Regions from separate parts of the Pseudarthrobacter quantipunctorum genome, predicted to be linked through region 2. Evidence: riboswitches for the same ligand, from Rfam matches in the RefSeq annotation. Region 2 holds a riboswitch; each other region holds the start of a gene.
What was found. A riboswitch is a leader RNA that binds a small molecule or an ion and turns the genes downstream of it on or off. The one in region 2 is predicted to bind cyclic di-AMP.
Positions count from the first base shown of each region.

Region 1: another riboswitch for cyclic di-AMP. It lies ahead of WHH00_RS15360 (hypothetical protein); the one in region 2 lies ahead of WHH00_RS08310 (LysM peptidoglycan-binding domain-containing protein).
Region 3: another riboswitch for cyclic di-AMP. It lies ahead of WHH00_RS14795 (C40 family peptidase); the one in region 2 lies ahead of WHH00_RS08310 (LysM peptidoglycan-binding domain-containing protein).

Region 1 is NZ_CP148033.1:3,394,226-3,396,481, reverse strand. Features, by position in the region: gene WHH00_RS15365 (glyoxalase superfamily protein) at 1-162, shown strand, start outside; gene WHH00_RS15360 (hypothetical protein) at 159-872, opposite strand; cyclic di-AMP (ydaO/yuaA leader) riboswitch at 878-1,039, opposite strand; gene WHH00_RS15355 (ATP-binding protein) at 1,136-2,256, opposite strand, start outside.
Region 2 is NZ_CP148033.1:1,802,665-1,804,920, forward strand. Features, by position in the region: gene WHH00_RS08310 (LysM peptidoglycan-binding domain-containing protein) at 111-962, opposite strand; cyclic di-AMP (ydaO/yuaA leader) riboswitch at 966-1,167, opposite strand; gene WHH00_RS08315 (dienelactone hydrolase family protein) at 1,442-2,256, shown strand, end outside.
Region 3 is NZ_CP148033.1:3,263,478-3,265,733, reverse strand. Features, by position in the region: gene WHH00_RS14800 (M23 family metallopeptidase) at 9-833, shown strand; cyclic di-AMP (ydaO/yuaA leader) riboswitch at 970-1,143, shown strand; gene WHH00_RS14795 (C40 family peptidase) at 1,214-1,909, shown strand; gene WHH00_RS14790 (NlpC/P60 family protein) at 2,068-2,256, shown strand, end outside.

The DNA of each region.
Region 1 (2,256 bases), 1.6 Mb from region 2:
CACCGGCAGCTCAAGGCCAACGGGGTGGACGTCAGTGACGTGGACGTGCAGGACTGGGGCCACTTTGTGTACTTCGCCGATCCTGACGGCAACCGCTGGGCGGTCCAGTACATCCCCGGCAGGGACGTACCGGACCGCCAGGGCGAAGCCGCTTCTGTTTAGTACCAGTTGTTGGCGTAGTGGAAGTTCAGTGCTCCACACGGGGACTGGTAGCGCTCCTGGATGTAGTTCAGGCCCCAGTTGATCTGCGTACGGTAATTGGTGAGGTAGTCGGCGCCGGCGCTGGCCATCTTCTCGGCCGGCAGGGACTGCACAATGCCGTAGGCGCCGCTGCTCGGGTTGGTGGCCGTGGTGGTCCAGTCTGATTCCTTGGTCCACAGGGTCTGCAGGCACTGCATCTGGTCAGGGGCCCAGCCGTAGGAGGCCAACTGGCCGGCAGCGTAGGCCTGGGCACCCGCGGGGTCGTTGACGGCGGCGACCGGTGCCGGCTCGGGAGCGGGGGCAGGTGCCGGCGCGGGTTCAGGCTCCGGGGCGGGTGCCGGTGCGGGCTCAGCGGCGGGAGCCGGGGCCGGCTCGGCCGCCTGCGGGACAACGTTGATGGGCTCTGCTGCAGGCGCCGGAGCAGGGTTTTCCTGGATTTCGCTCTTCTCGATGCTCAGCTTCGACTGGGCCTCAACGGCCTGCGTTTCTGTGGCTTGAACCTGCACTGCGGTGTCGGTGGCCTGGCCTGCTGCCCCAACGCCGACAAGGAGGGCGCAGGACGTTGCGAGGATGGCGGCGCGCTGGCCGAAGGAAGGAATTTTGCCTGGCGTGCGCGGTGCACGGGCGTCGTGGCCTGGTTTCGGGCGTGCTTTAGTAAGGAACTTAGACATGATGGATCGCCTCTCACACCTGCGGAGTTAGCTGTCGGGTTCGGATGAGGGCATCCGGCCACACGGAAAATCACGCAGTGGCTTAACCCCAAGGGCAATTGCGTGCCCGGGACTTCTGGGTCCCCCGCCTCTGCCTATGCTCAAGCGGAATCCGGGAAGCGGCAGAGCTTGGCGTCATCCGGATATGCGGCCCGAACGGGAACCGCACCCAATCGACGGTACAGGAGTTGAGGCCTTAAGTCACATTTTGGTAACAGGGATCACTACGACGGCGCGCCGCCTTGCGGCATCCGCTGCGGGAGGGGGAGTTGCAGGGCAAACTGGGTGCGGCCAGGCTGTGATGTCACCGTGACCTTGCCCCCATGGGCCTCGACAATGGATTCGACGATTGAGAGGCCCAGGCCGCTGGTTCCTTCAGCGGCAGGTGCGCCCGGTCCGCCGGCGGTGCCTGCCCGGGCCGCGTCTGCGCGGGCGAACCGCGCGAAAACCTGGTCCAGGAACTCGGGTGGAATGCCGCCGCCGTCGTCCGTTACCGTCACCACCGCGGCGCCCTCCGCCGTCTTCCCGACCCCGGTGACCACCGTGGTTCCCGGCGGTGTGTGCTTGCGGGCGTTGGACAGCAGGTTCATCAGCACCTGCCGCAGCTGGGACGGGTCGCCGTTCACCACGACTGGTTCGTCGGGAAGCTCCAGCCGCCAGGTATGGCCGGGCGCCATGACCTTTTCGTCGCTGACGCCTTCCACCACCAGCTGGTTCAGGTCCACCTCGCTGAGCTTCAAGGGCTGGCCCTCATCAAGGCGCGCCAGCAGCAGCAGGTCCTCCACCAGAGCGGTCATCCGCTGGGACTGGCTTTGAACCCTCGCCAGCGACTTCTCCCCGTCCGGAGTGAAGTTTTCCGTCATCCGCATCAGTTCGGTGTACCCGCGGATGGCGGTCAGCGGCGTGCGGAGCTCATGGGAAGCGTCGGCCACAAACTGCCGGACCTTGGTTTCACTCTTCTGCCGCGCCTGCAGCGCGTTGGCCACGTTGTCCAGCATGAGGTTCAGGGCATGGCCCACGCTTCCAACCTCCGTACCGGGATTGGAGTTCGACGGCGGCACGCGCACGGCAAGCGCCACCTCGCCGGCATCCAAGGGCAGCCTGGAGACGCGGGTGGCAACCTCGGAAAGCTGCTCGAGGGGTTTCATGGTGCGGCGGATCAGGACAGTTCCCACCAATCCGACAAGCAGCAGGCCGCCCAGGGAGACGAAGACGAAGGTCCACACCAGGGACGCCAGCGTACTATCCTTGGCGGCCAGGGGGAGTCCTGTTACCAGGACGTCACCAAAGCTGGTCTTGACGGCGAGCAGCCGGTAGTCGCCGTTGGAGAGTGCCCTGTTGACAG
Region 2 (2,256 bases):
AGGAAGTCCCGGGGAGACAAGGCAAGGGCGGCAGCCGGGAGAACCCGGCTGCCGCCCTTGCCTGGAGTGGCCTGGCCCTTACGGGCCGGCTGCGCCTGTGTCTGTGGTGACTATGCCACGCGGACGAAGGAAGCGCCGCTGAGCCAGCTGATGGAGTGAACTGCGGTCTGGTTGCCGTTCACGCCGCCGCTGACAACCTGGCCGTCGCCGGCGTAAACGCCAACGTGGCCGGCGGTGATCACCAGGTCGCCGGGGGCGGGGGTGCCCACGGTGGTGCCGTACTGGTAGAACTGGCCGGGGGCAAGGTCGCCGACGGACTTGCCGACCGTGCGCAGGGCCTTCTCCACCATCGCGGTGCAGTCCTGGATCTGGCCCACCTGGCCGTAGGCGTTGGCCAGGATGGCTGCTCCGGCGCCGCTGCCGGTGGCTGCAACCGGTGCGGACGCGTAGGACATGTTCATGCCGGTGTTCGCCGGGGTGGTAACAGCAGCGGTCTGGACCGGTGCCGGTGCTGCAGCAGGTGCAACGTAGGCCGGTGCAACGTAGGGCGCAGCCGGAGCGGAACCGGCGGCAGGAATCTGGATCTGGTCGCCCGGGTAGATGATGGTGGAAACCGAGAGCCCGTTGGCTGACAGGACGTCATTCAGGCTGACACCGTGGAGCGACGCAATGGCACCAAGGGTGTCGCCCGATACAACCGTGTGGGTGGTGCCGGCTGCTGCGGCGGGGGCTGCGGCTGCCGGAGCAGGGGCGGCGTAAGCCTGGACGCTAGCGGTCTCGGTGGTGTCCGGACCGTTCACACCGGCGTGGGCCGGGGCGCCGACGCCGAAGGCAATGCCGGAGGCTGCTGCCACGGCGAGAGCCGGACGGCCCAGGGACTTGGCCGAAACAGACAGTCCTTCGATCACGATGGAGCGGGCCGGGGTTGCACGGTGACGGGCAGTGATGGAATTTTTTGACACAGTTGATCGCCTCTCCCATGCCTGCGGGGTGAGCTGTCGGGTTCGGGTTGGAGATACCCGGCCGGCAACACCTCCGAATGGAACGGACGCGCTATCGACTTAACCCCAAGGCCTTCAAAAGGCCGCGGAAACTTGGTTCCCCCGTCCCTGCCAGCTGGAAAGCGTTGGTTCCCGGGTCAGTGGCAGGGCTCGGCATTCTGACGGGGAATGTCCCGTCTGGGAGGGACACCTGAAGACCATAACCCGACTTACCACCCATTGTCACATTTAGATAACATGCGAGGCGCGGCTCTCGATTACGCAATCAACTGGATTTCCCAGTGCCACGGCGGTCCAGCCCGGACGGGCAGGCGCGCCGATTTTTTGGGACGTGTTATTTATCACAAAGACGTTAAGGTGGGACCGAGCCCGCCCGGCGACCTTGTTCTTCACGTGCCCGGGGGAGGAGTATGTTCGGCACCCCACGAGGAGGCATTGTGATGCAGCTTGGCAAGTATGAGAGATACCTGATTGAGGAATTCTTCGACGATTACAAGTCCGGCGCGCTGAGCCAGCGCACCTTTACCCGGCGGGTTGCCTTCATTACCGGCAGCATGGCGGCAGCGTCGGCGGCGATGCTGCTGGTGGGCTGTACCCCCAGCGAGGTGCCGCGGAGCACCGATCCCATGCCCACCCCGGAACCGTCCCCTACGTCCGCTGCCGGGACCCTCGGGACTGCGGGATCGGGTGCGGTCCCCGGGGCAAAGAGCCCGCTCTCCGTTCCGGAGGGGGCGCCAGGATTGACGACGGCGTCCGTCCAGTTTCCGTCCGGCGGCGCCTCCGTCAGTGCCTACCTGGCCAGGCCGGAGCGGGACGGTCGCAGTCCTGCCGTGCTGATCTGCCACGAGAACCGCGGACTGACGCCCCACATCGAAGACGTGGCCCGCCGCTTCGCGAAGGAGGGGTACGCCGCCCTCGCGCTTGACCTGCTCAGCCGTGAAGGCGGGACGGCCGGAATGGACCGCGACGCCGTACCCGGTGCCCTCACCCAGGCCGGCGCCCAGCGGCACGTGGCCGACTTCGCAGCAGCCCTGGAGTATCTCCAGGCCCAGGACTTTGTGGATGGCGGACGCATCGCCATGACCGGCTATTGCTTCGGTGGCGGCATCACCTGGCAGGCGGCAGCGGAACTGGACGGGCTGAAAGCCACCGCGGCGTTTTACGGGCCCGCCCCGGACCTGGCCAAAGTGCCGGACATCAAGGCAGCCGTTTTCGGCGTCTACGCTGAACTGGACCAGCGCATCACTGGCCCTAT
Region 3 (2,256 bases), 1.5 Mb from region 2:
TCTTGTCCATAGAGACCCCCAAGGGGCGCCGCCGCGCGGCGTCTCCCGTTTCAACGCCGCGCGTTGTCGAGGTCGTCACCACGGAACGCCCCCGCGATCCGCACCGTGATGCGCGCCGCCGTCGAGGACCCTTCCGGCAGATCACCGAATTCGCCGCCGCCAGCGGGATCGGCCAGAAGGCGGGAATCGCACTTGCCGCCACCGGCCTGGTGTTGACCGTCACCGTTCCGGCAACAAGCCCCGTCATGGCAACCGACAACGCAAGCGGCGTTACTCCGGTGGCAGCGTCAGCAGTTACCCCGCAGCCGCAGGTATCCGCCGAGGCCGGCGCCCAGATCGACTTCAGCCGCTCTGCCGTGGTGACCCAAGCGGACCCTGATGGCAAGCTGAAGCAGTTGCTCAGCGCCCAGTCCGCAGGTTCGGTGTCCCGTGCAGCCTCGGCCGGAAGCCTCGGGGCCCCGCTGGCCGCGCTCTCCACAGCCTCCCCGTTCGGTTACCGGGTCAGCCCCATCACCGGCGGCGCCGGTGACTTCCACCGCGGCCAGGACTACGTGGCCCAGTGCGGCACCTCGGTCCTGGCGGCTGCCACCGGCACCGTGACGTTCGTGGGCTGGCACCAGTACGGCGGTGGAAACCGCGTTGTCGTGGACCACGGCAACGGCCTGGAAACCACGTACAACCACCTCTCGTCCTTCAGCGTCACCGAGGGCCAGACGGTCTCCCGGGGCGATGTCCTGGCCCTCAGCGGAACCACGGGCGCTTCCACCGGCTGCCACCTCCACTTCGAGGTCCAGGTCAACGGTGAAGTCGTCGATCCCACGGGCTGGCTCTAGTCAAATGATGGTTTGCTATCGAATCATCGTGACCCGCCGTGACCTGAATGTGACATTCAACGAAAACTGCTGTACCGTCTAACTCGCGTCAACTTTTCCGAAGTTGACGCTCTTGTGCGGATTGCCTAGCTCTGCCACCGCTCAAGGTCCGTTCGCATTTCATCGTCTGGCAGGGGCGGGGGAACCAATTTTGGTCTTTGCTTAAGCGAAGGCCTTGGGGTTAAGTCGCAAAGCTTCCTTGGAAGACGCGCGGCCGGGTGACTCCCATCCGAATCCGACAGCTCACCTCGCAGGCATTGGGAGAGGCTACCTTCGTGTCTTCACGCCATCATTCTGCGCGCCACCGTGCGCAAACGGTTCGTACCAACCCCTTGGACACCGTGTCCAAGGCTGTTAGTGCCAATGCCGGGACAGTAGGTCGCCAGGCTGCGGTTATCGCAGCTGCTTCCGGTCTCATCCTCAGCATGGGCCTGCCTGCCAACGCCGCGGACACCACCGCCGGCGTTTCCGCTTCCACCGAGTCCGGGTCGGCCCAGTCCGCCCTGGCAGTGACTGCAGCACCCACCGCCACCGTCTCCTTCGAGCGCCCCGTGGTGAAGACCACCGCCGCACCGAAGCCGGCCCCGGTGCGGGCGCAGTCCACCGATTCCGAGGACCGCGCTGCCGCCGCTACCCGGACGGCCTCCACCGCAACGGCTCCCGAAGCTGCAGCGGAGAAGCTGGCCGAGACGGTTTCCTCGGCCTCCACCTCCGGCATTGCCGCACTCGCATACACCGGCATCGGCCGTCCCTACGTCTGGGGAGGCACCACTCCCAACGGCTGGGATTGCTCCGGATTCACCCAGTGGGTCTACGCCCAGGCCGGCATCAGCATCCCGCGCGTCAACGCCTGGACGGCAATGACGCCCACCTCCACTCCGCAGCCGGGCGACCTGGTCATGCAGAACGGTGGCGCGCACGTGGGCATCTACGTGGGCAACGGCATGATGATTAGCGCGCTCAACCCCTCCCAGGGCACGCTCCTCCACTCGGTAGCCGCCACCGGAAGCTCCGCCTTCTTCACGATCAACAAATAGTTCTTGGGCCTTCGGGCCCAAGAGCTATTTCTTTGCTCCATCACGCTTTCCACACACACCACATCCCCGTTCGGGGCCTGCCGGCGTACCCCCAAGATGCCGGCACGCCCAGACCCTTGGTGCCCACAACGGCCTGAGGAAAACGAAAGAGAGAACTGATGACTACTCGTGCCACCGCACGGCATCGCGCCGAAGTCACCAAGACCAACTCAATCGCTGTTATTGCCAAGGCTGTTGGCGGCAACGCCGGTGGCATGGGCCGCCAGGCAGCGGTTATCGCCGCCGCTTCCGGCCTGGTGCTGACCAGCGGCATCGCTGCAAACGCAGCTGACTCCAGCGTCCAGCGC